4 regions of the Yersinia intermedia genome follow, and region 3 is predicted to be linked to each of the others. Evidence: predicted binding sites of a transcription regulator. Region 3 holds the regulator's gene; each other region holds the start of a gene.

Region 1 (8,150 bases), 1.5 Mb from region 3:
GCACCCAATGCCGCTGCCGCCAGACCAACTAATACCGAAATCATCAGATATCCGGCAGCAATCGCCCTGCCACCGGCGGTGGCCAGTTTTGCTGCATCTAATTGCATGCTGCTGAAGGTGGTATAACCGCCAAGAATACCGGTGAGTACCGCAGCATTGATCAAATCACCGTAGCGATCACGCCAGTCAACACTAAAGAGAATACTCAGATATCCAATAACAAATGCACCAGAAATATTAATCAGAAAAGTACCAAGAGGAAAATTACCTTGGTATATTTTGCCGACCCTCAGCCCTATCCACCACCGTAAAAGTGAGCCGAGACCGCCACCAAATCCAACCCACATTACATCGATTGCAGTCATAACAATGCCCTCAATAATAATTTTTCAGAGTAAGGGTAATTGTAGTGCAAATAAATGACGGGATCTTTCGAATATGACGAATTATCAGCCTTAAGTATTATGCTTTATTCGAGTTTAATCAGAGGGGAAAATATAAATAAGCGGGTAATTAGCGAAGAAGATAATCGGGATGGAATATGGTTTGTCACATGGATTATTCCGTAATGAAACTATATTTCTATTGCTGCCAATGATAGAACTTTATACCGATTGCGTGGGGGGTATCACTTGCGGGGACAAAGGATAGCGTTAAAATAGAAATGCCGTTTCAAAATCAGATAAGTAGAGACAGGAGCTATCATGCCCTACCAAGCAGATCCTTCCCGATATAACCAAATGCAATATCGTTTTTGTGGAAAAAGTGGCTTGCAGCTTCCGGCGTTATCGCTTGGGCTGTGGCATAACTTTAGCTTTAACAATACATTAGAGTCACAGCGTACATTATTACGCAAAGCTTTTGACCTAGGGATTACTCATTTCGATTTGGCCAACAACTATGGCCCACCTCCTGGCTCAGCCGAGCAAAATTTTGGTAAATTGCTGCACGACGATTTTAAGCCTTACCGTGATGAGCTGATAATCTCGACCAAAGCAGGTTATAACATGTGGCCTGGCCCGTATGGTGCGGGCAGTTCGCGCAAATATCTGCTTGCCAGCCTGGATCAAAGCTTACAGCGTATGGGGCTGGACTATGTTGATATCTTCTATTCGCACCGTGTAGATGAAAATACGCCAATGGAAGAAACCGCCTCGGCACTGGCTCAGGCGGTACAAAGTGGCAAGGCACTGTATGTGGGGATTTCATCATATTCTTCTGAACGCACCGCCAAAATGGTTGAGCTATTGCAGCAATGGAAGGTTCCACTGCTTATTCATCAGCCCTCCTACAATATTTTGAATCGTTGGGTTGAGCAGACTCATTTATTAGATACATTGGAGCAACAGGGGGTAGGTTGTATTGCCTTTACCCCGTTGGCTCAAGGGTTGTTAACGGGGAAATACCTTAATGGCATTCCCGATGATTCTCGAATGAAAAAAGAAGCTGGCGGTTCGCTGAAGGAGAATATGCTATCAGCCGCTAATCTGCGCAGTATCAAGGCACTGAATGCGTTAGCTCAACAACGTGGGCAATCATTGGCACAAATGGCATTGAGCTGGTTATTGAAAGATAATCGTGTGACCTCGGTATTGATCGGTGCCAGTCGCCCAGAGCAGTTGGAGGAAAACTGTGCAGCCTTGGCTAACCTGAGTTTTAGTGCTGAAGAGTTACGGGCGATTGATCAGCATGTGGTCGATGGGCAGCTTAATTTATGGCAGGCTTCTTCGGACCGTTAGCCCGTGATAACACGATAAGCCGGAGATGTTCTCCGGCTTTTTTATGGGCAAACCCCTTATTCGGATGATGAGCCCGCCGCCAACCCGACCTTCAGTAGCTTACCGTCACTCTCATCTGTTAGCAGATAGACATAACCATCTGGCCCGACCCGGACATCGCGGATACGCTCACCGCGATCACCCAGTAGACGCTCCTCTGCAATCACTTTGTCGCCATCCAACTGCAAGCGAATCAACTCCTTCTGAGCCAATGCGCCAATAAATAGTGAATGTTGCCACATGGGGAAGCGGGCTGCGTCATAGAAAGCCATGCCACTGATACCGGGTGATTTCTCCCAGTAATATGCCGGTTGCTCGGTGCCCTCAACATGGGTACCTTTCGCTTCTGGAATGGCTAAACCTGAATAGTTAACACCATGAGTGGCTAATGGCCAGCCGTAGTTTTTCCCGGCCTGTGGGATATTGATTTCATCGCCGCCTTTAGGACCATGCTCATTAGCCCACATCACTTCAGTCCATGGGTTAAGCGCCAGACCCTGTGGATTGCGATGACCATAGGACCAGATCTCCGGCTTTGCCGGAGGCTTATTGGTAAACGGATTATCTTTCGGCACCTTACCATCAAGTGCCAGACGCACAATTTTACCTTGATGTAAGCTCAAGTCTTGAGCCGTGGGGCGCTGATTATTCTCGCCCAGAGTAATAAAGAGATGGCCTTGCTTATCAAAAGCTAATTTACCGCCAAAATGGTTACCGGTAGATAATTTAGGTTGTTGGCGGAAGAATACTTTAAAGTTTTCAATGGTTGTCCCCTGGGGATCAAGACGACCATAACCCACAGCGGTGCCCGCTTTCCCCTCGTCCCCCGCTTCAGCAAAACTTAGATATACGCGGCGATCCTGAGGAAATGTTGGTGATAACGCCACCTCCAATAGGCCACCTTGCCCCTTGGCATAGACGTCTGGCACACCTTTTAAAGGCGGTGATAGTGGTTTCCCTGCTTGCCACAAACGCAACTGCCCAGAGCGCTCCGTGATTAAAATCCCCCCATTATCAGGCAGAAATGCCAGTGACCATGGATGATCCAACCCACCTTGTAATTCTGTTACGGTCACTACCGGGGCGGCCAAGGCGGACATCGAAACAAATACGCTAAATAACAAGCCGCTCAAGCTATAGCTCAGTGTTCTATTTCTGAATATCGTCATTAGTCGCTCCTTTAAAATGCAAACACCTGTTAACTTTAGAGTATTAAGGGAAAATCAGCGACTCATTGCTATTGTCAGCGTTATGCGGAGGACAGCATTCAGATTTCGTTCCACAAAAAAAGCTCACAAGCTGAGCAAATGGAAAAGTGGCAAAGGTTAAGTTCAAACAATTCTGCAAACCGATAAGGTGCCCTAATTAATGCTGCTGCCAGCCACTAGCGCCTATTGCTAGTGAAAAATATCCGTCACTAATATGTGAATAATAATTAACTAAATGATATGTAAGTATATTAAACTTAATTCGCCAAGAAAAAGAATCATCATTTTGCGATAAACATCACATTGCATTTGCTTAGAAATGTGAAGGGCATCAATATGAAAAGTCAACCAGAGACGATTATGTGAGTACTTGAATTACTGTCTTAACTGTTAACGCCATATACTGCCGACAACCAGAAACAATGGGGCTGGGCAAGGGGCACGATAAAGTACAGATAAAGGGAATTCACCATTGCACTGGCATATAGTTAACGTGTGTCTTTTGAACATCAAAAGGTGTTGGGTATGGAAAAGAAAAAAATTTATCTATTTTGCTCAGCCGGTATGTCTACCTCACTACTGGTTTCGAAAATGAAAGTGCAAGCAGAGAAGTATGACGTACCCGTGATTATCAATGCTTACCCTGAGGCACTGGCGGCAGAACATGGCGCTCAAGCGGATGTTATTTTGTTAGGGCCGCAAATCGCTTACATGTTGCCTGAAGTGGCAAAAATGTTCCCCAATAAGCCAGTTGAAGTGATCGACGCGCTCCTATACGGCAAAGTCGACGGACTGGGGGTATTAAAAGCTGCCGTAGCCGCAATAAAAAAAGCAAAACAATAAGGGGTGCACTGTGAGCGCATTTATTAATTCTCTGGAAAAGGTCATCTTGCCTTTTGCTATTAAAATAGGCAGACAGCAACATATTAATGCTATCAAGAATGGGTTTATTCGGCTGATGCCGTTAACCCTGACGGGTGCCATGTTCGTACTGATTAACAATGTTTTCTTAAGTTTTGGTGACGGGTCATTCTTTTTCTCGATGGGTGTAAGGTTAGATGCCGATACCATCACTACACTTAATGGTTTTAAAGCGATAGGCGGTAACGTTTATAACGGTACCCTCGGCATTATGTCGCTAATGACGCCATTCTTTATCAGCATGGCGTTGGCTGAAGAGAAGAGAGTCGATCCTCTGGCAGCAGCCCTGCTGGCTATTGCTGCTTTTATGACCGTGACGCCATACAGTGTTGGCGAAGCCTATGCCGTCGGTGCTAATTGGCTAGGTGGTGCTAATATCATCTCCGGTATCATCATCGGTTTGGTGGTGGCAGAGCTATTTACCTTTATTGTGCGGCGTAACTGGGTTATCCGTCTGCCAGACAGTGTGCCGACGTCAGTTTCCCGTTCTTTCTCGGCATTGATTCCTGGGTTTATCATTCTTTCCATCATGGGCGTGATTGCTTATGCCCTTGGATTGCATGGCACCAACTTCCACCAGATCATTATGGATACCATATCAGCGCCGTTGTCGAAGATGGGCAGTGTCGTGGGGTGGGTATATGTCATGTGTTCCTCGCTGTTGTGGTTCTTCGGGATACACGGTGCGATGGCTTTATCTGCACTGGAAAGTGGCATTATGATGCCATTTGCATTGGAGAACGTTGCAACCTATACCCAGTATGGTTCTGTTGCTGCGGCACTGGCTGCCGGTAAAGAATTCCATATGTGGGCTAAGCCGTTTGTTGACTCTTATATTTTCCTGGGGGGCACCGGCGCAACACTTGGACTGGTTATTGCCATCTTTATTGCTTCCCGCCGTGAGGATTATCGTCAGGTAGCAAAATTGGGCGCACCGGCGAGTATTTTCCAGATAAACGAACCAATCCTATTTGGTTTGCCGGTCATAATGAACCCGTTGTTCTTTATTCCGTTCATCTTGGTTCAACCGGTGTTAGCCATCATCACTTCAGTGGCGTATTACACCGGCCTTATTCCGCCAATCACCAATATTGCGCCATGGACCATGCCGGTCGGCTTAGGTGCCTTCTTCAATACCAACGGCAGCATTGCCGCAATGTTATTAAGCTTGTTCAACTTAGGCATCGCCACACTGATGTATCTGCCATTCGTGATAATTGCCAATAAGGCGCAGAACGAAATTGATCGTCAGGTTGAAAGTGAAGAAGAGATTGCTGATAGCTTGAAATTCTAAGCGTTAAATATGTTTATCGTATAAGGCTGGAGGCCGGAATGAAGTATCAATTTCCTGATGATTTTTGGTGGGGTAGCGCCACCTCGGCCACCCAATCCGAAGGGGCGTCGTTGCGGGATGGCAAGAGCAAAAACATCTTCGATTATTGGTACGAAATTGCACCGGAACGTTTTCATGGTCAAATTGGCCCTGAAAACACCTCCACCTTTTACGATAACTATCAGCAAGACATTTTGCTGTTAAAGCAATTGGGGCATAACACATTCAGGACATCGATTTCATGGTCGCGGCTGATGCCAAATGGTGAGGGTGAACTTAACCCTAAAGCTGTCACATTTTATAACGCGGTGATCGATAGCCTACTGGCGAATGGCATTACCCCTTTCATCAATCTCTATCATTTTGATATGCCGTTATGCATGCAAGAACAAGGAGGTTGGGAAAGCCGTACTGTTGTGGATGCCTACGCTCGTTATGCTAAAAACTGCTTTATGTTGTTTGGTGATCGGGTTAAACACTGGTTTACCTTTAATGAGCCAATTGTGCCCGTCGAAGCAGGCTACCTGAACGATCTGCACTACCCAGGGGTGGTTGACTTTAAACGTGCGGTCACCGTTGCTTATCACAGCGTATTGGCCCATGCCAAAGCCGTGGAAAACTACCGAGAATTAAAGCAGGGCGGTGAGATTGGTATCATTTTGAACCTTACCCCGACCTATCCTCGCTCTGACAGTGCACCAGACCAGATTGCGGCTAATCATGCCGATTTACTGCTTAACCGTAGCTTCCTCGATCCCGTTACCAAAGGTGTTTACCCTGGCGAACTGATCACGTTGCTGCGAGAGCACGACTTATTGCCACAGATTGAATCCGGTGATTGCCAGCACATTGCGGCTGGTGTAATCGATCTGTTAGGGGTTAACTATTATCAGCCAAGACGTGTTCAGGCAAAAGATATTCCAACCCCTCAAGGGCAGGTAAAAACGCCGGAGGATTTATTCAGTTTTTATGCGATGCCAGGGCGGAAAATCAACCCGCATCGTGGCTGGGAAATATACGAAAAAGGGCTGTATGACATCCTGAAAAACCTGAGAGAGAATTATGACAATATTGCGTGTTATATCTCTGAGAATGGCATGGGTGTTGAAGGTGAAGAGCAGTTTATCACGCCATCGGGTATGGTCGATGACCAGTACCGCATCGAGTTCATTCATGCGCATCTGAAGTGGTTACATCAAGCGTTACAAGAGGGTAGCAACTGTAAAGGCTATCATCTGTGGACTTTTATTGATTGCTGGTCTTGGCTCAATGCATACAAAAATCGCTATGGTTTAGTTCGGTTGAATATCACCGACCAGACGCGAGTACTAAAGAAAAGTGGCTACTGGTTTGCTGATGTCGCAAGGCAACATGGTTTTAATTAATGGTTTTAATTTACGGAGTAACAATAGCATGTTTGATTTAGATAAAATCGTGGATGATGTGCAGCCTACCGATGAAATGGAAGATGTGGTTATGGGGCTGATTATCAATGCGGGGCAAGCCAGAAGTTTGGCCTACAACGCTTTGAAACAGGCCAAGGCGGGTGACTTTGCTCAAGCGAAAGAGTTGATGGCGCAATCCCGCCTGGCGCTAAATGAGGCGCATTTAGTGCAGACTAAGCTGATTGAAGCCGACCAAGGAGAGGGTAAAACCAAAGTAACATTGGTACTGGTCCATGCTCAGGATCATTTGATGAATGCGATGCTAGCCAGAGAGTTAATTGATGAGTTGATCGAATTGCATCGAAAGCTACAGTGAATTTTGTATAACACATTGGCTATTTTGAACGAGAAAGTGAAGGTAAATAAGATGGAAGTCAGGTTAGTACGTCAAAAAGACTTTTTTAACGGAAAAGAGTTTCATCTATTTATTTATAACAAAACGGAAAGTGCCACCGGCTTACATCAACATGATTACTATGAATATACGCTGATATTAACCGGCATGTGTTTCCAGGAAATAAACGGTAAGCGAGTCTTTTTAGAGCGAGGTGATTTTGCTTTTATTCCCATGGGATCTCATCACAAAAGTTTCTATGAATTTGGTGCCACCCGTATTCTGAATGTGGGAATAAGTAAAACTTTCTTTGAAGAGCACTATTCTCATCTGCTATCGCGGCCTGTTGTGGCTTCTCAGGCTTATCGCCTAAAAGGTGATTTTCTCTCTTATATTGAATCGGCGATTTCTGCACCACACTTTAGGGACGATGAGCTTACTGAACTGGTAGAACTGTTGACTTTTTATGTCACTAACCGCATCAGCCATCATAAAGAGAGTGATACTAACGACGATATTCCGCTGTGGCTGAAGAGCAGTATCGACAAGATGCATGATAAATCGATGTTTGGTGAGAAAGCGTTGGTGAATATGATCGAACTTTCTGGTAAAACCCAAGAGTATCTGACCCGCGCTACCCGCCGTTATTACGAAAAAACGCCGATGCAGATTATCAATGAAATTAGAGTTAACTTTGCTAAAACTCAGCTTGAAATGACCAATTACTTAGTCTCTGACATTGCTTTTGAAGCAGGTTACAGCGATACCACGTTATTTATTAAAAACTTCAAAAAACTCACCTCTTTTACGCCAGGGAACTATCGCAAAAAATTCAACTGCGTCAAAGAGGGGTTATCCGATTAGTTTCCAGCCAGACATTTCTTGCTGAAATGGCCTAACAAGGAGCCCTCAATGGAAAAGTTACTTATTGTTAATGCTGATGATTTTGGTTTAAGCAAAGGTCAAAACTACGGGATCATTGAAGCATTCCAGCACGGTATTGTCTCATCCACCACGGCGATGATGAACTGCGCCGATATCTACCATGCGGCAGAACTTAGCGAGCAAAATCCAACTTTGCCCGTAGGGATGCATTTTGTTCTTACTTACGGGCGGCCGTTAACGTCTATG
Region 2 (8,150 bases), 650 kb from region 3:
TAACACACAGTCCAAAAAACGCTCACCTTGCGACCCAAAATAGGTTAAAACAGCTATCCATTGACGAGCGACGTGCCACTTACTGACTTAATCTATCCAGTGAGATAGCCATTGAATGCCGAACGCACCTGGAGCCAGAATACCGAAGGCCCAAATTATAGCGGAAGTGATATTGGCTAACTGAAAATAGAACTTTGGCATAGTACAGATACCGGCAACCAAAGGGACAACTGCACGGAGTGGGCCAAAGAAACGGCCAATAAACGCGCCAAAGAATCCCCAACGCTCAAAGAATGCATGGCCACGAACGAGTAACTGAGGATTGCGGGAAAGTGGCCACAGAGTGCCGACTCGGTCTTTGTAATGGACACCAACCCAATAGGAGAGCCAGTCGCCAAAGAAAGCACCTGCCGCAGCAGCGGCCCAAATTGGCCAGAAAGAGATACCACTTTCACCGATTAGCGCCCCCAATCCGAGCAAGATAACCGTTGCAGGTAGCAGTAAAGAAAGAAAGACGAGCGACTCACCAAAAGCCAGAATAAAGACGATAGGAATCGCCCATGCCTCGTGTTCACGAACAAAATCGATAACGATAGTAATGACATCATTCAGGGTCATATGCATTTTTCTGTTAGCAACATAGTTGCTATTAGCATACCCAATGTGTCGCGATCTTTGTTTAACAAAAAATAAACGGCCGGAAGATTCCGACCGTTTATAGACCCAAGGTCATTGCCGTTACAGCCCGGCTGCCAACGAACGAATCCTGATAATCTGGCTCAAGTCAGTGATTCGTGTAAGTGAGCGCCACTCACTGTGCTGCAACTTCAAGTAACAAGGAATGCAGGTTAATGCAATCAATCAGAGAGATCAGGCGTTAGCTGTCACCACTTTATTGCCAGCCATTTCGGCAGAGCGGCGGATCCACAGTTCACGCCATTTTTTCAGTGCTGATATCAGGATAATAACGCCCAGAGTCATCATAATAATCGAGATGATGCCATTGAACAGATTGTAGCCCTTCGCTGCTGAGTTGAAATACACGTGAGTGATCATCCAGTAACCGGCATAGTTTACGGTCACAAACAGATAGGCCAGTGGAATAACACAGGTCAGCATGTAAATACGCTTGGTTGCCAACCGCAGAATAATCGTGGCACCGATGATTAAACCAACAGAAGCCATTAACTGGTTTGATACGCCGAACAACGCCCAGACGGAGTTGATATCACCTGAATTAAGAAGGTAACCCCACAAAGCACAGGCAATAACACTACATGCCAATGTACCCGGTAACCAATCAGTACGTTTCAGTGGTGCCCAAATATCACCCAAGAAGTCTTGCAGCAGGTAACGAGCAACACGCGTGCCGGAGTCAACAGCGGTCAGAATAAATACCGCTTCAAACATAACAACAAATTGGAAGAAGTAAGCCGCCAGACTGCTGAACCATGGCACACGAATGAAGATATCCGTCATACCAACAGCTAAGGTTACCGCACCACCGGTACGACCATACAGATCCAGACCAATTTCCTGGCTCAGTTTTGGCAGGTTAACCACGTCCATGCCGAGCATGCTCCAGGCTTCAGCGGAAGAGTTAATCGCAAAGTAGTCAGCAGGATGCAAGGAGGTTGCTGCGATCAGGGCCATAACCCCAACCATACATTCCGCCAGCATCGCACCAAAGCCGACTGGCAAGATATCACTCCATTTGTCGATCTGTTTTGGTGTTGTCCCTGAGCCGATAAAGGCATGGAAACCAGAAATAGCACCACAGGCAATGGTAATGGAGATAAACGGCCAGACTGGGCCTGCCAGAACCGGGCCACCACCATGAATAAACTGGGTCAATGCCGGGAATTGAATCTCAGGGTTAATAAATACAACCCCAACAATCAACGCACCGAATACACCGATTTTCATAAAGCTGGAAAGGTAACCACGAGGGGTTAATAGCATCCACACAGGGAGTGCGGTCGCAAAGAAAGCGTACATTGGCAGGATGATACTGACGGTATCAGCTTTCAGCATTAACCAATCGCCCAACCAGGTTCCTTCAATATAAGGGCCGACAAATACACACACCATGATAGCGGCGATACCGACATAAGAAGCGCCTTTCATGCTGCCGGTCATGCGCTCCCACAAGCCAACGCAGATAGCGATAGGGATCGTCATGAACACAGCGAAAGTACCCCAAGGGTTACGTTCCAGTGCATGTACCACAACCATCGACAAGCCGGCCATGGTAATAGTGATGATGAACAACATTGCCAGACCGGTACACCAGCCAGCAACAGGGCCAAGCTCTGATTTTGCCACCTCAGACAGGGATTTCCCCTGATGCTTCATGGAGGCAAACAGAACAACCGTATCGTGAACCGCGCCGCCGATCACACAACCGATCAACAGCCACAGAAACCCAGGTAAATAACCATATTGGGCTGCCAGCACAGGGCCGACCAATGGACCAGCCGCAGCGATTGCCGCAAAGTGGCTACCAAAGTTCACCCATTTTTTAGTTGGAACGTAATCTTTACCATCTTCGAAGGTGTGGGAAGGTGTTACTTCACTGTCATCGACGCGCAGTACCTTACGAACAAAAAAGATACCGTATAAACGGTAGCAGATCATAAGGATACACGCTGAAGCGATAACAAAGGTAATCGCATGTTGCATGAGCATTCTCTCCAGGGAATTTGTCAGGCGTTAACATACGCCTGGCCCCTAAGAGAAATATCAGCGATCTGGTTAAGCGGTAGTTTGTATCATTAAGCGGTTAAAAAGAGCCACCCAGTGGTGACTCAATATTATAAAGATCAGCAAGAGTGCGGGTAGATAAACGACTACTCTAAAAAATAGGACTGTAACTTTCCGCGCTCAGCGCTACCCAGGCCGAACTCCTGTTGCAACCACTGTTCACGACTACCATAACGCTGTTGAATACTACGCAGAGCAGTTTGAATAAACTCTTCTTTGGCCGATAAGACAAAAGCGAATTGCCCTAACGCTTGGTCATTCAGTTTGAGTGCCAACTCTGCCAGCATATGCTCACGGAAAGGGGCCAGAGTAGTTTCGGTCAATAGGTAGTCTTCCAATACCGTCGCTTCATCGGCCCCCAAGGCAAATAACACCAGCGCAGAACCAATACCAGTACGGTCTTTCCCGACCGCGCAATGTTGTACCACCCCCGCAGCAGCATGCTCTGGGGATGCACAATTTTGCAACAACCCAACCAGTTGTTTATAGGCTTGATTATTAAAAGGCAGTCGGCGATAAAGCTCTAACATAAAACCACGGGCATCAAATGTCGCTAATGTCTCGTTAGTCAGCTTTTCCAAATTGGCATTGACTTCACTGCTCAGCGGGTTGGCCGGAATATTGTGATAACTGGCGCCAGTCCACACCACATCTGGTTTAGCCTGAACTTCATCGGCATCGCGATAATCAAGAATTTGAGCGACCGAGCCGCTACTGAGGAAATCACAATCTCTCACACTTAAGCGGTCGAGTGCGCCTGAGCGAAACAGCAATCCGCGCTTGATACGCCGCCCGTCAGCAGCCTGATTACCGCCAAGATCACGAAAATTAATACCGCCATCAAGTGGGATTAGGGAGGGATGAGATAGAGCAGTTGTCGTCATACTTTCCTCTTATTATTGTTCTTTATAAGAGTGATGACCTTAGCAGATAAACCGGAAAAATAAAAAACGGGCCAGAAGACTGACCCGATAACAGACAGTTTGTTGACTCGCCAATCGTCGCTGTTAGCTCAGATGGCGGTCTTAGATCAAATGACGCGCCGCTTCTACCACAATTTTCACTGCGTCACTTTCAGTCGCTTTCATGGTTTCTTCGTTTGGGATCTCTTGCTGGGTACGGTTTACAATTACCCCTGCGACCATGCCGGCACGCAAACCTTGGCTGGCACACATGGTGAGCAAGGTTGCAGATTCCATTTCATAATTCATCACGCCCATAGATTGCCATTCTTCCATGGAGCCTTTAAAACGGCTGACCACACGGCCAGAGAAGGTGTCATAACGCTCCTGCCCCGGATAGAAGGTATCGGAAGAGGCCGTCACGCCAATATGGGTAGTCGCACCCACTGATTTGGCTGCATTAACTAATGCGGTGGTACAGGTAAAATCAGCCACTGCCGGGAACTCCATCGGCGCAAAGTGCAGGCTGGCACCGTCTAAACGCACGGCGGCGGTGGTAACCAACACATCACCAACATTAATATGTGGCTGAATAGCACCAGTGGTACCAATACGTAGGAAAGTCCGTACACCAAGCTGTGCCAGTTCTTCAACCGCAATAGACGTCGATGGACCACCGATACCCGTTGAGCAGACGATCACCGCTTTGCCATCCAATTCGGCGCGCCACGAAGTAAATTCACGATGAGAGGCCAGATGTACTGGGTTATCCATCAATTTAGCGATTTTCTCAACACGCTGCGGATCACCCGGAACGATAGCCAGAGTCGCCCCTTGCAGATCATTTTTAGTCAGGCCCAAGTGAAAAACGTCGGATTTAGCCATGTGTGAGACTCCTCTTTCATGAGAGATGTTGTAGGGAGGTGCAAAGAAATACTTTACTCAAAATCGCCACTTCATTTCGTGATGATGGTCACTTAGCCAAAAGAAATGAGTTATACAAATACATTTTAAGTGTGATGCGAATCACATATAAAGGCAATTAAGGCTATTTTTCAGACAAACATAGCGAAAAATGGCAATTATATCCAAGCTGATTGCAGTTGCAGCTCACACCACTGCGATACCAAGTATGAAGAATATATTTTATCTATTAGCAGGAATGATAGACCAATATCCTGCTGTTAATTGCTAGCTTCTATAAATCGTTAACGTCTATCGATTATTAAGCGTTATCCAACCATTAGCCTGAGCTATAAAATTCAAGATGTGAATCACCAGAAATTATAATTACAAAAAACCTGATCTCATTAATCTCAAAGATTACCTATAGTTAAACTCGGCAACAGCAAAAAGCAGGGCGCAATAGGTAATTAAACCAGAAGTTTTTTCCTCATATCGCAAGGAGACTACAGTGAAAACTGATCAACTTATGACTCTCCGGCAGGCAGCAGGCGGTTTCACCCCTGCGGTAGACCCACTGGCCTCGACGATCCGCCATACCGATCAACAAGGCATTCACTGCGGGGAAACCACCATTCCGTCTCAAGGCGATGAGTTACCGGCCTATATTGCTAAACCGGCCCAACAAAATGGGCCATATCCGGTGGTTATTGTCGTGCAAGAAATCTTTGGCGTGCATGAACATATTCAGGATATCTGCCGCAGACTAGCGAAACAGGGGTATCTGGCAATTGCCCCTGAGCTGTTCTTTCGGCAAGGCGATGCCAAAGAATATGATGATATCAATGCATTAGTGAAAAACCTGGTGGGTAAAGTACCAGACCGTCAGGTTATGGTAGATCTTGATCATGCGGCACATTGGGCATCACGCCATGGCGGGGATACCAGTAAACTGGCCATTACCGGATTTTGCTGGGGTGGGCGGATTGCGTGGTTGTATGCAGCCCATAACCCACAGTTAAAAGCGGCAGTGGCTTGGTATGGCAAACTGGTCGGTGAAAAAACCTTACTGTTACCCAAATCTCCGGTGGATATCGCAGTCGATCTCAGTGCTCCGGTGCTGGGGTTGTATGGCGGTAAAGATGGCAGTATTACGCAAGAACATATCGATACTATGCGTCAGGCGTTACGTGCAGCAAATGCCGATGCAGAAATCATTGTTTATCCAGATGCCGGGCATGCTTTTAATGCTGACTACCGCCCAAGTTATCACGCCGAATCCGCACTGGATGGCTGGCAGCGGATGCTCGACTGGTTTAATCAACATGGTGTTGCCGCCAATCCCATATCTGAAGAAGTGAAATAACGGCAATAAAAAGGGCGCGAGATGCGCCCAGAATTTAACGATTAGACCGAGATAGCATCAGACTTGTTCTTCACGCAAACGTTGCGCAGCCAGTACCATGTTTGCCAATGCCTGGCGGGTTTCTGGCCAGCCACGCGTTTTCAAACCACAATCCGGGTTAACCCACAAACGTTCTGCCGGGATACGTTGAGCGGCTTTACGTAGTAATGCTTCAATCCACTCCACACTTGGCACATTCGGCGAGTGAATATCATAAACGCCGGGCCCAATTTCATTCGGGTAAGCAAAATCTTCGAATGATTCGAGCAATTCCATATCTGAACGAGAGGTTTCGATGGTAATCACATCAGCATCCAGCGCAGCAATGGAGTCCATGATGTCATTAAACTCGCAATAACACATATGAGTATGAATCTGGGTGTCATTCTGCGCGACAGCCGCATTCAGTTTAAAGGCATCAACGGCCCATTGTAGATACGCTTGCCAATCGGCACGGCGCAGGGGTAAGCCTTCACGCAGCGCAGGCTCATCGATCTGGATGATACCAATACCGGCTTTCTCCAGATCTTCCACTTCATCACGTAGCGCCAGTGCAATTTGTTTGGCGATGGTTTCACGGCTAACATCTTCGCGCGGGAATGACCAACACAGGATAGTGACCGGGCCGGTCAACATACCTTTTACTGGTTTGTCCGTCAGAGATTGAGCATATTTGGCCCATTCAACCGTGATCGCTTCCGGGCGACTGATGTCACCAATAATCACTGGCGGTTTAACACAGCGGGAACCGTAACTCTGCACCCAACCATTTTGGGTAAATACGAATCCATCCAGATGCTCGCCAAAATATTCAACCATATCATTACGTTCTGCTTCACCATGAACCAATACGTCCAGACCTAAACGCTCCTGTTCAGCAATGGCTTGCTTGATATGTTCGCTGATACCTGTGCGGTAGTTTTTCCCATCCAAACGGCCTTGCTTGAAGTCCAGACGCAGACCACGGATCTCAGTAGTTTGCGGGAATGAGCCGATAGTGGTGGTTGGCCAGGCCGGTAAGTTAAAGCGCTTACGCTGCGCTTCAGCGCGGCCTTCATAAGGCAGTTGGCGTTCAATATCCTGCGCAGTAATGGCCGCCAGACGTTGCTCCACCTGCGTATTATGAACACGGCTGGAGGATTGACGGGCACGGATCGGCGCACTATACGCAGCTAACTCGGCCAGTTTGGCTTCGCTCGGCGCGTTTAATGCTTGTGTTAATAATGCCAGTTCAGCGCATTTTTGCAGAGCAAAGGCAAACCAGCTTTTCACTTCTGCATCAAGACGTGTTTCTTCACTTAAATCAATCGGGCTGTGTAATAAGGAGCAAGAGCTACCCAACCATAATGGGCGACCATTAACCTGTGGTTGCAGGCGCTCGAACCAGTTGCTAAGGTCAGCACGCCACACGTTACGGCCATTAATTATCCCCAGTGATAGCAGCCACTCTTTTGGCAATGTTGCATCCAGAACAGCAATATCATCTTTACCCGCAACCACATCAACATGCAGACCTTGCACTGGCAACTCACGAATAACGTCAAGGTTATGGCCGATGCTGTCGAAATAGGTGGTCAGCAACAATTTAACTTTGCCTTCCAGCGCCTGATAAGCCTGTTGATAAGCGCCCAGCCACTCTGGTGGTAACTCCAGAACCAGTGCAGGCTCGTCAATCTGTACCCACTCAATGCCACGTTTCGCTAATTCGGCCAGCACTTGTTGGTACACCGGTAGGATATCTTGCAGCAGAGAGAGGCGGTCAAACTGCTCGCCTTTAACTTTACCCAGCCACAGATACGTTACTGGACCCAGCAATACTGGTTTAATTTTGTGGCCTAATGCCAGCGCTTCGTCCACCTCATCCAGCAGTTGAGTCCAGCCCAGTTTGAACTGCTGACCTTGTTGGAATTCTGGCACCATGTAGTGATAATTGGTGTTAAACCATTTAGTCATTTCCGCCGCTGCCGCAGGCTTACCGGTTGGTGCACGGCCACGGCCAATACGGAAGAGCGTATCCAAATCAATAGAACCGTCCGCATTTTGATGGCGCTCAGGGACGTTGCCCAACAGCAGGCTGGTGGTCAATACATGGTCATACCACGCGAAATCACCGACCGGCACCAAATCAATACCTGCTTGCTGTTGTTGTTGCCAATGGCGGGCGCGCAATTCACGAC
Region 3 (8,150 bases):
TCGGTCAACTGGGCAACCGGGTACAGCATGCCCTGCGCGCCTTTACCCCACGGGATCAAAAAGCGGTTAAGGCTGCGGCTCAGACTATGCGTGCGAATCCGGCATTTAGCGCCGAACAGGTGATTACCGAACTGGGGGTTGGCGAGGCGCTCATCTCTTTCCTTGATGAGAAAGGGCGGCCCAATGTGGTCGAACGGGGTATGGTTATCGCGCCACAATCAAAAATGGGCGCATTGGATGCGGCGGCACGTAATCACGCCATCAATCATTCCCCACTGTATGGCCGTTATGAAGAGAGTGTGGATCGTGAGTCTGCCTATGAGAAATTATCTGCGGGTGGATTCTCCACCATGGGGGATGCAGCGGCCGGAGGGGGGGCGGCTTCTCAGCCGTCAACCGATCAGCAGGGTAGTGCTGGCGGTGGCTTGATGGATGGGCTGAATGATTTACTGTTTGGCTCTACCGGCCCGCGCGGTGGCAAACGTGATGGTATCGTCCAGACCGCAGCCAAGAGTATGGCGCGGGACTTGGGGCGACAAATTTTGCGCGGTGTTCTGGGGTCAATTACCGGTGGGCGTAAGCGTTAACCTGATTTTTTGGATATGAAATGCTGCTATTGATCGATAATTACGATTCGTTTACTTACAACCTCTACCAGTATTTCTGTGAGTTGGGTGCTGAGGTAGTGGTTAAACGTAATGATGAGGTACAACTTGCTGATATTGAAAAGTTATCACCCTCACATTTGGTGATTTCGCCTGGCCCTTGCACGCCAAATGAGGCCGGGATCTCTTTAGCGGCCATCAGCCATTTTGCTGGAAAAGTGCCGATACTGGGTGTTTGCCTGGGGCATCAGGCGCTAGGGCAGGCTTTTGGCGCGCGTGTAGTGCGGGCACGGCAAGTGATGCACGGTAAGACCACAGCGATTTGGCATAATGGTCAGGGCGTTTTTCAGGGGCTTAACCAACCGCTAACCGTGACCCGTTATCACTCTTTGGTGATTGCGACCGACTCATTGCCAGACTGTTTTGAACTGACCGCCTGGACGGAACATGAGGGGGTGATGGATGAAATTATGGGTATTCGTCATCGTGCGCTACCGCTGGAGGGCGTGCAATTCCACCCAGAGAGTATCCTTAGTGAACAAGGTCATCAGTTATTAGATAATTTTCTTAAAAATTAATATGTTGAGATAAAATCACTACAAAATGGATATTTTTGTTTGCCTGATTGTGATTTTTTATGCATATTTTGTGATTATATTTTCACATACCAATAATTGGTAACTCAATGGATTATACCCAAAGTCATTGGAGTTGCAGGTAGGTAGCCCGCAAGCGAATCCCGACGAGCTTACTCAGTCAAGTGATTCGGGCGCGTGAACGCAGCTAACAACCCTGTAGCTTCAAGTGCGAAGGGGATAACAGGGTGGACAGCGCAATGGCAGACAAATTAGCAGTAACTCGCAGTACATTCGATCAGGTTATTTTGCCTGTTTATGCACCTGCGCAGTTTATCCCGGTAAAAGGGAAAGGTAGCCGCGTATGGGATCAACAAGGTACCGAATATATTGATTTTGCTGGCGGAATTGCAGTTACTGCGTTGGGACATTGCCATCCGGCGCTGGTGGCAGCATTGCATCAGCAAGGCGAGACGTTATGGCATACCAGTAACGTTTTCACTAATGAGCCTGCACTGCGTTTAGCGCAAAAACTGATTGCTGCGACCTTCGCGGATCGCGTGTTTTTTGCCAACTCCGGTGGTGAGGCAAATGAAGCCGCCTTTAAGCTGGCCCGTCATTATGCCATTGAGCGCCATAGCCCCTATAAGACTAAAATCATTGCTTTCCACAATGCTTTCCATGGTCGCACCTTGTTTACTGTCTCGGTAGGTGGTCAGCCAAAATATTCCGATGGTTTTGGCCCGAAACCTGCCGATATCATCCATGTACCGTTTAATGATCTGGCTGCGGTGAAAGCCGTTATGGATGACCACACTTGTGCGGTGGTGCTTGAACCTATCCAAGGGGAAGGGGGTATCACCTCTGCGACGCCTGAATTCCTACAAGGGGTGCGGGCTTTGTGCGATCAGCATAATGCGCTGCTGGTATTCGATGAAGTACAAAGTGGTATGGGGCGTAGTGGCAAGCTGTTTACCTATATGCATTATGGTGTGACGCCAGATATTTTGACCACAGCGAAAGCCTTGGGTGGCGGTTTCCCTATTAGTGCGATGCTAACCACGGAAGAAATTGCGTCGGTAATGGCAGTGGGCACACATGGTACTACTTATGGGGGTAATCCTCTGGCCTGTGCCGTTGCTGAGGCTGCGTTGGATGTGATTAATACCCCTGAGGTACTTAATGGTATTGAACAGCGCCATGGGCTGTTTGTGCAGGCTCTGCAAGATATCAACAACAAGTATCATTTGTTTGAGGATATCCGTGGTATGGGGTTATTGATTGGTGCCGAGTTAACGCCGCAATACCATGGCCGTGCGCGGGAGTTGTTGATGGCTGCGGCCGCTAATGGCTTGATGGTCCTCAATGCCGGGCCGAATGTGTTGCGGTTAGCCCCTTCATTAGTGGTGGAGCTGGATGATATCAAACAAGGAATGGCAAGGTTGGATAAAGCAGTCGCCAGCCTGGTCCAGGGTTAACTCAATTAGGGAGAGGCTGTTGCCTCTCCCTTGTTATGCTTGCTCCCGCAACCTCCGACTGCGCCAAATACCGTGATGGGGTTGTTGTTGCCAAGCCATGGCGGACACCGTATGCATCACGCTTAAATGTGACAAGACCCGCCGTAAATTACGTTCCAGCTCAGAGATCTGTGTATCCGGTGTGACATCCGGCATCTGCACGAAATCGTTATTACCTTCGCTGTTGTCCGACTCCAGCCTTTGCTGACACTGTTGAATGGCTATCTCACAGAGTTGTAAATAATCCGCCGCCAGTTCGACGCTGAGCTGAATGTGATGTTTACCTGGTGCTGAACTCCCCAAGGGATAGGCCCGTGTCAGGATAGTCATCTCATTGATATGCCCGACAATCAACTCACTGTGAGTGGCCCATAGCCGCATATCTGCCAGATATTTTGAGTTGAATCCCGGTTCTTGCATCGCCTGATTTAAGGAACTTAACACGGTATTACTGGCCTTATTCACTTCAATGCGTTCATAGGCCAGTTGGGTGATATCTGGTTCAGGTGTCAGCAGCAAGCGCAAAATCTTCTGATACGCCTCTAGCGCCTGATGGGCATTCTTACGCAGTAAGCCACTCTGCCACTGGGGCCACAGCCATAAGGCGCTGGCAAAGGCCAATGCGCAACCAATTAAGGTATCCAGCAGGCGTGGAACCAAAAAGTCAGCGCCTTCTCCGGTCAATAACTGCAAGATATACACAGTCGTGATAGTTCTAAAAATGACTGACCAGCCATAGTTTTTGCGTTGAACCAGATAGGCTATCAATGTGATGAGTAACATGATGCTCAGCGTGGTGCCTTCCGACATCTGAAAATGCAACAAGGTAGCTGCGAGTAACAGCCCGATAAAGGTACCGAGTGCACGGTGATGGATTCGTACCTTGGTGGCGTTATAACCGTTCTGCGTTACCAGCATCACCGTGAGCAGAATCCAATAAGGCTTGGGTAAATGAATTAAACTGCCGATATAGCTACCTGCTGCCAGTGTCACTCCCAGGCGAGCCGCTTCCCGCAGTGCGCCTGATTTGAACGACAGATAGCTGATCAATGCTGGCCAGAACGGCTGTGATTGTTGGCTGGACATCAGGTCACGGTCATACAGTGGCCGCCGGTCACTCAATAATTGGGTAATATGGCTGATATGGTAGTAGTAGAATTGTGCGACCGGGTTGTTCGGGTGTGCCTGTGCGATGTTTGCCAGTTCTGGCAGAGCATCATCGGCAGTAAAATGTTCAGCAGCACGGTGGTGATAGAGAATATCGTTGGCAATAGTGCGCATTTGGGCTGAGATTTTCTGGCAATTACGGCGCATCACCCCCTCAATCTGCGTTTGCTCCATTAACTCCTGTACTTTTTCTGGCTGAATCAGGGCCGCAGTAATGTGCTCTTGCAGATCGAGAGCCATTTGGAACAATCCCAACAACCGTTTCTGCTCTTTCTTCGTTGTGTTATGAATCAGATTAAATTGCTGATAAAGCTGATTAATCTTGTCCATAATCGCCTGTTGTTTGTCCAGCAGCGGCGGTATCGATTTTTCCGGCTCAAGGTGCTGAGCAAACAGGCTGTATTTGGTGTCACAATAATCGGCTAGCAAGTAATAAAGTTGACTCAAGGGTTCGCGGATCGGTTGATCCTTGCAGAGTCGGAACCATAACCAGTTAAACACACCATACCAAAGTGTCCCCACCGCACACAGTAAAGGCGCTTGCCAGATCGGGGCGCGGCCCACCATGCTGAGGCTAAAAATAGCAGCAATCAGGGCAGCCGGTAACAAATGGCTATTCAACTGGCTAATCGCCCCACTCACCCCCAAAACTAATGCCAGGCCGAGCATGACGGCGGGCAATGGAATATCCCATAGCAGCAGTTGCTGGGTTAGGAAGCTACTCGCAGTAAACAGCGTGCCGCCGACCAGCAGACGCCGGAAAAAATGTTGGTGTGGTGTATCCAGCGAGGCGATATTGCAACAGGCGGGTATCAGGGAAAACATCAAACCCAGTCGAAGTTCGCCGAGAGCAAACCCTAATGCTGCGGGCAGGCAGAGAACCAATGTTTGGCGCAGCGCGTAATTAACATTGGGCCGATAAATAACTTCAGGACGATAAATCAGCCGTTGCCATTTCATAAAGGCCCCAGAAATTTATTGATCACAAAAGATTAAAAAACGGGTGCCGACAGTATCGACACCCGTTTAGGGGGAATTAACGGGTGCCGTAGACGACAATCGTTTTACCGTGTGCGGAGATCAGATTTTGATCTTCCAGCATTTTTAGTATCCGCCCCACGGTTTCGCGGGAGCAGCCAACTATCTGACCAATTTCCTGGCGGGTAATTTTAATCTGCATCCCATCTGGGTGGGTCATGGCATCAGGTTGTTTTGCCAGATTAAGCAGCGTTTGTGCAATACGCCCAGTCACATCAAGGAAAGCAAGGTTACCCACTTTCTCAGATGTAATTTGTAAGCGACTCGCCATCTGTGAAGATAGGCGCATTAAAATATCTGGATTGACCTGAATAAGCTGACGGAATTTTTTGTAAGAAATTTCAGCCACTTCACAGGCGGTTTTTGCTCTAACCCAGGCGCTACGTTCTTGGCCTTCTTCAAATAATCCAAGTTCGCCGATGAAATCTCCCTGATTAAGATAGGAGAGAATCATCTCTTTACCTTCCTCATCTTTGATAAGCACCGCAACGGAGCCTTTCACGATGTAGTAAAGCGTTTCGGCCTTTTCACCTTGGTGAATCAGCGTACTCTTCGATGGATATTTGTGGATATGGCAATGAGACAGGAACCATTCGAGAGTCGGGTCTGTTTGTGGCTTGCCGAGAACCATTCGCTGTTATCCTCTGTTGTTATCGCTGCCTAACTTAACAGGGCTCAGAGTTCCCTGTACGGCGTGCTTATAAAATACACTTTCTCGTAGCATATTAATTTGCTCAACTGCCGAAAGGTATAGCCAAGATACGTACCGGATAGAAACCCTTCACTGAGTATTGAGAAGCTACCCTATTTAATTCTAGAAACAACACTTTCGGTTCTGTTTGTAGCACAGGATGAAGCCAGTGTCTTGTGTTGTATCGCTTCAGCATGATGAACGTCGGGTTACATTGCCAGTTTGTAAATGAAAGGGTAGTCTTAATCAGAAAATTTAACTGGGAGCAAGCGTTATGCAGGCACGTATAAAGTGGGTTGAGGGGCTGACATTTTTGGGTGAATCGGCATCAGGTCATCAGGTGTTGATGGACGGTAATGCCGGAGACAAAGCACCGAGTCCGATGGAAATGCTGTTAATGTCGGCAGGTGGCTGTAGTGCGATTGATGTGGTCTCTATTTTACAAAAAGGCCGCAATGATGTGCGCGATTGCGAAGTGTCATTAACTTCGCAGCGCCGTGAAGAAGCACCGCGTCTGTTTACACACATCAACCTGCATTTTATTGTCAGCGGCAAAGGCCTGACCGACAAAATTGTTGAGCGAGCCGTTGAGTTGTCAGCCGAAAAGTATTGCTCCGTTTCACTGATGTTGGGTAAAGCGGCGTCTATTACCCACAGTTTTGAAATTCGTGATATCGCCTAAGCAAACCCTTCGTACTTGAAGCTGCAGGGTTGTTAGCTGCGTTCGCTCACCTGAATCACTTACTTATGTAAGCTCATCGGGATGAGTTCGCTTGCCGCCTACCTGCAGCTCCAATTACTTTGGCTTGGGATAGCGCCAAATTATTTTTTCTCTCCAGCAGTTGCTATACTGCGGCCTCAAGAACGAAGGATATTAACCGATTTTCTTCCCTTCCAGCAGTTGCTGCACCAGCGGTGCCATAATCAGCTCCATTGCCAGCCCCATTTTTCCGCCGGGCACCACCAATGTATTGATATTCGAGATAAATGATCCTTGCAACATCGCCAGTAAGTAAGGGAAATCAATTTGTTCCAAACCACGGAAATGAATAACCACAAAACTTTCATCCAGTGACGGAATGGCTTTGGCAGCAAACGGATTTGATGTGTCGACGGTTGGCACGCGCTGGAAGTTGATATGAGTGCGTGAGAACTGCGGCGTAATGTAGTTGATATAATCATCCATGGAGCGGACTACGGAATCCATCACTGCTTCGCGTGAATGGCCACGTTCACCGGTATCTCGCACCAGCTTCTGTATCCACTCCAAATTGACGATAGGCACTACGCCCACCAACAGATCGACGTGCTTTGCCACATCATGATGTTCCGTCACCACACCACCGTGTAGCCCTTCGTAAAACAGTACATCAGTAGGTTGTGGCAATGCTTCCCACGGGGTAAACGTACCGGGAATTTGGTTGTATGGCACTGCTTCATCATAGGTATGTAAATACTTACGTGAGCGGCCAGTACCGTGTTCGCCGTATTCCGACACACTTTGCTCCAACTGGCCAAAGTCATTGGCTTCGGGGCCAAAATAGCTGATATGCCGGCCTTGATCCCGCGCTTTACGGATGGCTGCATCCATCTCAGGGCGGGTATAGCGATGGAAGCTGTCACCTTCAATTTGCGCTGCGCGAATATTCAGTTGCTGAAAGATCTTACGGAACGCCAGGCTGGTGGTGGTTGTCCCTGCGCCACTTGAGCCGGTAACGGCTATAACCGGATGTTTAGTCGACATATTAGCTGTAACTCCATGGAATTAGACCTTCAGTGGCCGGGCTGTACTTGCCTGTTTTTTATCGTTGATGATTATTTTTAGGGCAAAGTGGCGGGCTTGTCACCCTGTTTCACCGAATGTCTTCTTAACGGCGAAAGGACTATTGCTGCTCTTCTGCTCCGGCACGAAATGCGCTGCGCGGCATAATATTGATGGTTTCATGTAACTCGGACCACACCAATATGGCTTCACCGCTGATCAACTGGCGGCGTACATCCTCGACTTTTTGCGCTAATGAGCGCTCATGCTCGCCGTAATCGGTGCCCTCACGTAACACAAAGGCTTCAAGTAAGTTATCCAGCGTTTCACCGTCAACTTGCTGCCAGGGAACTATCATTACTGTTGCTCCAGATAAGGGGAAAGCCAGGTTGGAATTCGCTGTTCCAGCCACATTTGCGGGTGTTTCAATGAGCCACCGACGAAACCAACATGGCCGCCATGCTCGGTTAACTGATAGTCAATATTGCTTGGTAAGTCGCTAAGGTTTGGGATCACCTCCGCGGTCATGAAGGGATCATCTTTAGCATGAATAATGAGCAGCGGAGTTGTAATCTGCGGCAATAGCGGCAGGGCGCTGCAACGGCGATAGTAATCGACTGCATCATTAAAACCATGAATTTTAGCAGTTATGACATCATCAAAGTCTCTGATTCGCCGCAATCCTTTCAATTGAGCCAGATCCAAAGGCAGGCTTCCGGGATAATGCAAAAGCTTACGTGTGGCATTTAACTTTAGTTGGTTCAGTAAATAATGCTGATAGACCCGTGAGAAGCC
Region 4 (8,150 bases), 1.7 Mb from region 3:
TATTGGGATGGTTATGACTGGCGCGATCAGCGATGGTGGCAGGATCATCAGGGGCGGGATTTAGGCGAACGAAACCGCCATGGGCATTACTGGGATGGGCACCGCTGGCAAAACAGAGACTCATGGCAAAAGAACTATTATTACCGTGAAGGGCGCTATTGGAAATACGATAAACATCATGACAACCACGGCAAGAAACATCATCGTGGTAAAGGGCATGAGCGCCATCATGATGATGACTAATTAGCAAAGGCTTCAGGCGGATGATTGGCTATCGATCCGCCACCATAAATACCTTAGAGCAAGCTAATCAGCAGGTAGGCATTTAATCCAACCACGACTAACACAATTATCTTCCCCAAAACTTGAATCAATTTTGAGTTAACCATCTCTCCCATCAATTCTTTATTGCCAGTGAAAGCCAGCAATGGAACTAACGCCAACGCAATACCAAAACTCAGCAGTACCTGACTCATCACTAAGATCCGTGTTGCATCCATCCCTGCCAAAATGACAATAAATGAAGGCAACATGGTCACCGTGCGGCGCACCCAGATAGGAATATAAAACCGGACAAAGCCTTGCATCACGACCTGCCCTGCCAATGTCCCCACCACTGTCGATGACAACCCGGCTGCAACCAAACTTAAGCCAAAAATAGTGGCGGCGGCATTACCTAACAAAGGTTGTAGTGTTAGATATGCTTGCTCGATTTCAGCAATACTGCCATAGCCATTGAAGTGGAAAGCCGCTGCTGCCGTTGCCATCATCGCCAGATTTACAAAACCGGCAATTGTCATGGCAATCGCCACATCCAATTTTGTGGCAGCATAACGGGATGTCTTGGAGTCATCTCCCGCCGTTTGCGTCAAGGATGAATGCAGATAAATAACGTGTGGCATTATGGTGGCACCTAATACCCCAGCGGCCAAAAACACCGCGTCACGATTAGGTAGCTCAGGAACCAACATACCGCGCCCCAACGCCGCGAGTTCCGGCTGGGAGAAAATAAGTTCGACGATATAAGCCGCAGCCACAAAAATCAGCAACCCAGCGATAACCAGCTCAAGAGGTTTTTGCCCACGTTTTTGCAGCATAAGAATCAGGAAAGTGGCGATACCGGTCAGGACAGCACCTTCAAGGAGTGTCACGCCTAGCAGTAATTTAAACCCGATGGCTGCCCCGATAAATTCGGCAAGATCTGTCGCCATCGCAATAATTTCAGCCTGTACCCAGTAAGCCCATACCGCAGGCCGTGGAAAACGGTCACGGATATGCTCAGCCAGATTTTTGCCGGTGGCAATACCGAGCTTGGCGGAGAGCAATTGAATCAACATAGCCATAATGTTGGCCCAAACCACCACCCACAATAAGGTATAACCGAAAGAAGCCCCGGCCTGAATGTTGGTAGCGAAGTTGCCGGGGTCGATATAACCGATGGCCGCGATAAAAGCAGGCCCCATCAGGGAGAGTTTTATCCTCCTTGATGTACGGCGGGATGTATCGACAGCGCGGCTATTTAGCATTCAGTATTACCCTTGAAAACTTACGTCTACTTTCTTACCAGCAATAATATCTAAATGATAATAATTATCAAGCGCATTTGGAGTGGTAAAAGTTATCTCTCTAATAGCTAACAACGTATAATCAGGCGGCAGCAATCACCGGTGACTGCTTTCTGAAAACGCGAGTTAACTATTCCATCGCTATTTTCGTCGCGCGTTACTACAATTGTTCAACCTAGCATATTTGAACTACTTTCGTAGCAAATTATTAACATCCTATTTTTTGTGATCAACCCCACTAATTCGTTTGCATTAGTGCAAGTGAATTTCTATATTTGCTGTCTACATCTCGTTTTTAATGTAGCCGTTACATAAAATGTCCACCGAAATCTAGCCTGCCTCAAATTTGGAGCACACATGTCCCATATTCTGCAGTTTGCGTTGGCCTTAGTCGTGGTGGCCATATTAGCTCTGGTGATCTGTAAGGATCGGAAAAGCATTCGCATTCGGTTTGTTATTCAATTGCTGGTAATTGAAGTGTTGTTGGCGTACTTCTTCCTCCATTCAGAAGCTGGATTGGGTTTTGTGAAAGGATTCGCCGGTTTATTCGACAAGTTACTTGGATTTGCCGCTAACGGTACTGACTTCGTCTTTGGCAATATGGGTGATAAAGGTTTGGCGTTCTTCTTCCTGAGAGTGCTGTGCCCAATCGTCTTTATTTCTGCTCTGATTGGTATTCTGCAATACATTAAAGTTCTGCCGGTCGTTATTCGTATTATTGGTACTTTGCTGTCTAAAGTTAACGGCATGGGTAAGCTGGAATCATTCAACGCCGTCAGCTCACTGATTCTGGGCCAATCTGAAAACTTCATCGCCTATAAAGACATTTTGGGCAAAATGTCTGAAAAACGCATGTACACCATGGCAGCAACCGCGATGTCGACAGTTTCCATGTCAATCGTGGGTGCATATATGTCAATGCTGGACGCGAAGTTTGTGGTTGCAGCGTTAGTGCTTAACATGTTCAGTACCTTTATCGTGTTGTCATTGATCAACCCGTATAAAGCAGAGGATGAAGAAGAGTTGCAACTGAGCAACTTGCACGAAGGCCAGAGCTTCTTTGAAATGCTGGGTGAGTACATTCTGGCCGGTTTCAAAGTGGCTATCATCGTTGCAGCCATGCTGATTGGTTTTATCGCATTGATTTCTGCGATGAATGCCTTATTTAGCTTGCTGTTCGGTATCAGCTTCCAAGGTATCTTGGGCTATGTCTTCTTCCCGTTTGCCTGGGTGATGGGCGTACCAACTCATGAAGCCTTACAAGTTGGTGGCATCATGGCAACCAAACTGGTTTCTAACGAATTCGTGGCAATGATGGACTTGCAGAAAGTGGCATCAGAACTGTCGCCACGCAGCGTGGGTATCCTGTCAGTATTCCTGGTTTCATTCGCTAACTTCTCCTCTATTGGTATCGTAGCCGGTGCGATTAAAGGTTTGAATGAGCACCAAGGGAATGTGGTTTCACGCTTTGGCTTGAAGCTGTTATACGGCTCTACGCTGGTCAGTGTGCTGTCCGCCTCTATTGCGGGCCTGGTACTCTAAGTCGCAGAAAAAAATCCTTAAAGAGGCGCTACGGCGCCTTTTTTTATGCCTACGATTCACGCCAGGGCTATTTACACGAATGATGATTCTTTGAGTAATCAAAAGTTGGGGGACTTTAGTGGGTAAATTTAATACTGGGATGGATGTGATATGGCAGTTAATAAGCAATAAATGGCGTTGTAAGTGAGGTAGTGAATATAATGGTGGGTCGAGCGGGATTACTCGGCCTCTGGCCTCGCCCTTCGGGTCAACGCTGCGCGTTGCTGTCTCGCTTCGCTCGGCTCGAACCTGAACGCAGGTTACTCGTATCATTTTGATACTCGCCCTTCGGGCCAACGCAAGCGTTGTTCAAAACTGACATGCAGTTTTGTCTCACCCACACGATTTCGTGCAGTTTTTGAGTTTTTAGTGTCGGGGGATTAATGCGGTACTTGATATAATGGTGGGTCGTGCGGGATTCGAACCTGCGACCAATTGATTAAAAGTCAACTGCTCTACCAACTGAGCTAACGACCCATTATATAGATTTATTCGACATTTTTAACGCGATTCATGCGGGATTACTCATCCTGCGGACTCGCCCTTCGGGTCAACGCTGCGCGTTGCTGTCTCGCTTCGCTCGGCTCGAACCTCTAACCAATTGATTAAAAGCTACTATCTTGCCAACTGAGCTAACGACCCATTGTAGGATACTGCGAAGTAAAAGAAGTGGTGGGCGATACCAGATTCGAACTGATGACCCCCTCCGTGTAAAGGAGATGCTCTACCAACTGAGCTAATCGCCCACTTCTACTACTTTAAATCTTAACGCTTTGAATAATGAGCGATGAGTGGTGGGCGATACCAGATTCGAACTGATGACCCCCTCCGTGTAAAGGAGATGCTCTACCAACTGAGCTAATCGCCCTCATCTATCTCATTTATTGCTTTACTTCATAACACGTCGAGTTTGGTGGGCGATACCAGATTCGAACTGATGACCCCCTCCGTGTAAAGGAGATGCTCTACCAACTGAGCTAATCGCCCCGCCGTGTTGTTGGAGTCGCATTATAGGGATAGTTCGAAGTGAGTCAACGGTTTTTAAAACGAAAACAATCGTTCGCCGCAAATTTAAACAGGATGCGATATTTATCACCGCTGTGAACCTTTATTAAACTATCCACAAAATATTTCAAGGTGCAGGAAGATGGCAAGCAAATGAACCCGATAAGCTTACACAGTCAGTGATTCGGGTGAGTGAGTGCGGGCAACACACCTGCAATTTGAAAGATGACGGGGAGATCATCAATTGCATACCGGTAACATCGTTGAGGAATTACTACAGGGTGGTAGAATGTCGCCTACTTTTTCAAATTTCGAGCAACTGTCAGCTTTTGCTGGCCGGCGTAGCGTAATAAGGCATCGATTCCAATGAAAATCAAAACCCGTTTTGCACCCAGCCCTACCGGCTATCTCCATGTAGGTGGCGCGCGCACCGCATTGTATTCCTGGCTGTTCACCCGTCATTTAGGTGGTGAGTTTGTTCTGCGTATTGAAGATACCGATCTTGAGCGCTCAACTCAGGAAGCCATCGACGCGATTATGGACGGTATGAACTGGTTGAATCTGGATTGGGATGAAGGCCCGTATTTCCAAACCAAACGGTTCGATCGCTACAATGCCGTGATCGACCAAATGTTGGAAAAGGGCACCGCTTATCGCTGCTATTGCTCTAAAGAGCGCCTGGATGAGTTGCGTGAAACCCAAATGGCCAATGGCGAGAAGCCTCGCTACGATGGCCGCTGTCGCGATAGCCAGTGTACTCATGGCGCTGATGAGCCATCAGTGGTGCGTTTTCGAAACCCGCAGGAAGGCTCGGTCATTTTCGACGACAAAATCCGTGGCCCGATTGAATTCAGCAATCAGGAACTGGATGATTTAATCATCCGCCGTACCGATGGTTCACCAACCTATAACTTCTGTGTGGTCATTGATGACTGGGATATGGAAATCACCCACGTTATCCGTGGTGAAGACCATATTAACAATACACCGCGTCAGATTAATATTCTGAAAGCATTAGGCGCGCCAGTTCCTGAGTATGCCCATGTCTCAATGATTCTGGGTGATGATGGTAAAAAACTGTCGAAACGCCACGGTGCTGTTGGTGTTATGCAATACCGCGATGACGGCTATCTGCCAGAGGCACTACTGAACTATTTGGTACGTTTGGGTTGGTCTCATGGTGATCAGGAGATTTTCTCGGTGGCCGAAATGACTGAGTTGTTTACACTCGATGCGGTCAGTAAGTCAGCCAGTGCATTTAATACTGAAAAACTACAATGGCTGAATCATCACTATATCAATAGCCTGCCACCAGAGCATGTTGCTGTTCACCTGTCATGGCATGTTGAGCAACTGGGGCTTGATACCCGTAATGGCCCTGAGTTAGTTGAAATCGTAAAATTGTTGGGTGAGCGCTACAAAACTCTGAAAGAGATGGCCGAGTCCTGCCGTTACTTTTACGAAGAGTTTGACGAGTTCGATGCTGATGCGGCTAAAAAGCATTTGCGTCCAGTGGCCCGCCAGCCGCTTGAAGCGGTTAAAGCCAAACTCGCCGCCATCACCGACTGGACCACTGAAAACGTTCACAACGCGATTCAGGGCACGGCTGATGAGTTAGGTGTAGGTATGGGTAAAGTGGGTATGCCGCTGCGTGTCGCTGTCACCGGTGCGGGTCAATCGCCAGGAATGGATGTCACTGTCCATGCTATCGGTCAGGCACGCTCACTGGCACGTATTGATAAAGCATTAGCCTTTATCAGCGAGCGCGAAGCACAGCAATAATACGGTTATTGCGCGTTCAATCAGGCGGCTATTCAGGCCGCCTTTTTATTATTACCCGTTAGATAGTGTGAGCTACATTTAATATTTAATGCTATTTACCCGCTGATTTGGCGGCTTTTTCAGCGCTTAACGCGAGAAATCGAATTAGCCGTTGACACTGTTTCAGTGGTTTCATATCATGCGCCCCGTTCACACGATTTATTATGTGCGCATTGGGGCTATAGCTCAGCTGGGAGAGCGCTTGCATGGCATGCAAGAGGTCGACGGTTCGATCCCGTCTAGCTCCACCAAATTTTCTTGTTTGATTGCATATCAGGCCGGAAAAGGGTGGCATTATAGATAAGTCAGTACGAACAACCACATTTGTGGGGCTATAGCTCAGCTGGGAGAGCGCTTGCATGGCATGCAAGAGGTCGACGGTTCGATCCCGTCTAGCTCCACCACTCTTTAAGAAACCGGCCTATGGCCGGTTTTTTGCTTTCTCGCGTAAGCCCTCCTCACTATTTGTCATTTATCTCTGCTATCCTGCGAGCTAATCAAAGGTATTGATTACTGTGGAAATAGGCATGAATCAGCAGCAACAAATCATTCAATGGCTACAGGCTGACCCTTATCGTATGCAGGCTTTATCGATTGCCCGAGAACTCGGGTTAAACCAGTGGTGTCTGGCGGCAGGATTTGTGCGTAATCTGGTGTGGGATCAATTGCATGGGTACCCGTTAGCAACCGCGCTCAATGACATCGATTTAGTCTATTTCGATAAGCAACATGCCCACGAACAACATGACTTACAGCGAGAAGCACAGCTACAGCAAAAGAGTGCGGCTCAGCATCTCTCCTTCCCCTGGTCAGTAAAAAATCAAGCCAGAATGCACCTGCGTAGTGGTCGCCAACCTTATACCAGTACCGACGATGCCATCAGCTACTGGGTTGAAGTAGAAACAGCAATCGGTGCCAGGCTCAATGCTAGCGGCGATATTGAACTGGTGGCACCGCTGGGTTTGGGCGCACTGTTTACCCGAACGATCACCTTGAACCCAAAAAACGGTGAGGTTGATACCTACTACCAACGGATAAAGAGCAAAGGTTGGCAACGACATTGGCCTGAACTACGTTTGGTGATTTAACGCCTCAGGATAATATTATTGTGTTCAAAAAACAGCCAAGTGATAAGCAAGTGATAAGATTGTGTAAAGCAGCCCTTTAACGTTAAAGGTTAATATCCTCTCGTCGATAAGCATTACTCCACCCACGTTTTACTGAGGAATAATGATGTCGAATACTATCTCTGCAGCATCGGTGTCAGTGAGCAGCAGTAGCTCTTCTGACAGCAGTGCGGCGGCACAAATCAAATCCATTAGTCAGCAGATCCAAAAACTGACCGAAAAATTAAGTACGTTAAAAGATTCTGGTTTGACTGCCGATGAACTGCAAAAGCAACAACAACAGATTCAGAGTCAAATTGCAGCGCTACAAGCTGAGCTTGCCCGTATTCAGGCACAGGAAGCGGATAAAAGCAAAGAAGGTGACAACAATGCGGCAACTGCGCCCACCGGTGATGGAGTAAACCGCCCTTCCGCACAGAACCAGATTGACGTTTATATTTAATCACATTGATATTTGGTTAAACACTGATGGGGCGATGGCAGCATAACGACCATCGCCCTGTTTTAGACTGCAAAGTTAACCACGCTTGAGGGGTTTTACCAAACCATCCAATCCCTCGATTTTAATGGTCAGCGTCAGCTCCATCAGCATACCCAACTTGCCCGGCGGAAATTCCCCTTTACGGGCGAACCAGAGCAGATACTCCTCCGGCAAATCGATTAATACCCGCCCTTGGTATTTACCAAACGGCATCCGGGTATTGGCAATCTCAATCAAATTTTCTTTTTCCATACCGCCCTCTGGCGTTAGCTTTACTCACCCAGCAGACGAATCATTTCCGCTTCATCAATGACGGTAATCCCAAGTTCCTGCGCTTTCGCCAGTTTTGACCCCGCCGCCTCACCAGCAATAACCAGATCCGTTTTTTTGGAAACACTGCCACTCACTTTGGCACCTAAAGCGGCCAGACGATCTTTCGCTTCGTCCCGCGAGAGTATGGTCAGTGACCCCGTCAGCACTACCGTTTTCCCAGCAAAGGGGCTATCAATCTCTTCGGCAATAATTTGCTGAGGTTCCGGCCAACTGATCACTTTCTCCAGCGCTGCGATC

What was found. The regulator CRP, encoded in region 3, controls carbon source genes, mostly activating them, when cyclic AMP is high. The targets are predictions, from matches to a motif close to ATGTGANNNNNNTCACAT.
Region 1: EL015_RS05205 (PTS sugar transporter subunit IIB) is a predicted target of CRP. The motif match lies at 3,273-3,290, and genes of this name have one in related genera.
Region 2: udp (uridine phosphorylase) is a predicted target of CRP. The motif match lies at 4,680-4,697, and genes of this name have one in related genera.
Region 4: EL015_RS06395 (NupC/NupG family nucleoside CNT transporter) is a predicted target of CRP. The motif match lies at 1,789-1,806, and genes of this name have one in related genera.

What each region holds. Positions count from the first base shown of each region.
Region 1 covers NZ_LR134116.1:1,111,990-1,120,139, forward strand. The annotation lists gene EL015_RS05190 (fluoride efflux transporter FluC) at 1-365, opposite strand, end outside; gene mgrA (L-glyceraldehyde 3-phosphate reductase) at 705-1,739, shown strand; gene EL015_RS05200 (PQQ-dependent sugar dehydrogenase) at 1,796-2,947, opposite strand; gene EL015_RS05205 (PTS sugar transporter subunit IIB) at 3,512-3,829, shown strand; gene chbC (PTS N,N'-diacetylchitobiose transporter subunit IIC) at 3,840-5,201, shown strand; gene EL015_RS05215 (glycoside hydrolase family 1 protein) at 5,240-6,625, shown strand; gene chbA (PTS N,N'-diacetylchitobiose transporter subunit IIA) at 6,654-7,001, shown strand; gene chbR (transcriptional regulator ChbR) at 7,038-7,883, shown strand; gene chbG (chitin disaccharide deacetylase) at 7,932-8,150, shown strand, end outside.
Region 2 covers NZ_LR134116.1:274,689-282,838, reverse strand. The annotation lists gene EL015_RS01325 (DedA family protein) at 88-618, opposite strand; gene EL015_RS01320 (carbon starvation CstA family protein) at 871-2,682, opposite strand; gene EL015_RS01315 (tyrosine-protein phosphatase) at 2,850-3,647, opposite strand; gene udp (uridine phosphorylase) at 3,789-4,550, opposite strand; gene EL015_RS01305 (dienelactone hydrolase family protein) at 5,080-5,934, shown strand; gene metE (5-methyltetrahydropteroyltriglutamate--homocysteine S-methyltransferase) at 5,992-8,150, opposite strand, start outside.
Region 3 covers NZ_LR134116.1:4,382,757-4,390,906, reverse strand. The annotation lists gene EL015_RS20195 (helicase HerA-like domain-containing protein) at 1-587, shown strand, start outside; gene EL015_RS20190 (aminodeoxychorismate synthase component II) at 608-1,183, shown strand; gene argD (bifunctional acetylornithine/succinyldiaminopimelate transaminase) at 1,441-2,658, shown strand; gene EL015_RS20180 (YccS/YhfK family putative transporter) at 2,692-4,824, opposite strand; gene crp (cAMP-activated global transcriptional regulator CRP) at 4,901-5,533, opposite strand; gene EL015_RS20170 (OsmC family protein) at 5,868-6,275, shown strand; gene EL015_RS20165 (phosphoribulokinase) at 6,468-7,337, opposite strand; gene EL015_RS20160 (YheU family protein) at 7,477-7,713, opposite strand; gene EL015_RS20155 (hydrolase) at 7,713-8,150, opposite strand, start outside.
Region 4 covers NZ_LR134116.1:1,366,938-1,375,087, reverse strand. The annotation lists gene EL015_RS06405 (DUF2502 domain-containing protein) at 1-243, shown strand, start outside; gene EL015_RS06400 (Nramp family divalent metal transporter) at 297-1,526, opposite strand; gene EL015_RS06395 (NupC/NupG family nucleoside CNT transporter) at 1,923-3,107, shown strand; RNA gene EL015_RS06390 (RtT sRNA) at 3,309-3,447, opposite strand; tRNA gene EL015_RS06385 (tRNA-Lys) at 3,548-3,623, opposite strand; RNA gene EL015_RS06380 (RtT sRNA) at 3,651-3,778, opposite strand; tRNA gene EL015_RS06375 (tRNA-Val) at 3,817-3,892, opposite strand; tRNA gene EL015_RS06370 (tRNA-Val) at 3,939-4,014, opposite strand; tRNA gene EL015_RS06365 (tRNA-Val) at 4,058-4,133, opposite strand; gene gltX (glutamate--tRNA ligase) at 4,518-5,933, shown strand; tRNA gene EL015_RS06350 (tRNA-Ala) at 6,148-6,223, shown strand; tRNA gene EL015_RS06345 (tRNA-Ala) at 6,301-6,376, shown strand; gene EL015_RS06340 (nucleotidyltransferase family protein) at 6,500-7,060, shown strand; gene EL015_RS06335 (FlxA-like family protein) at 7,206-7,541, shown strand; gene EL015_RS06330 (DUF3820 family protein) at 7,617-7,832, opposite strand; gene ligA (NAD-dependent DNA ligase LigA) at 7,853-8,150, opposite strand, start outside.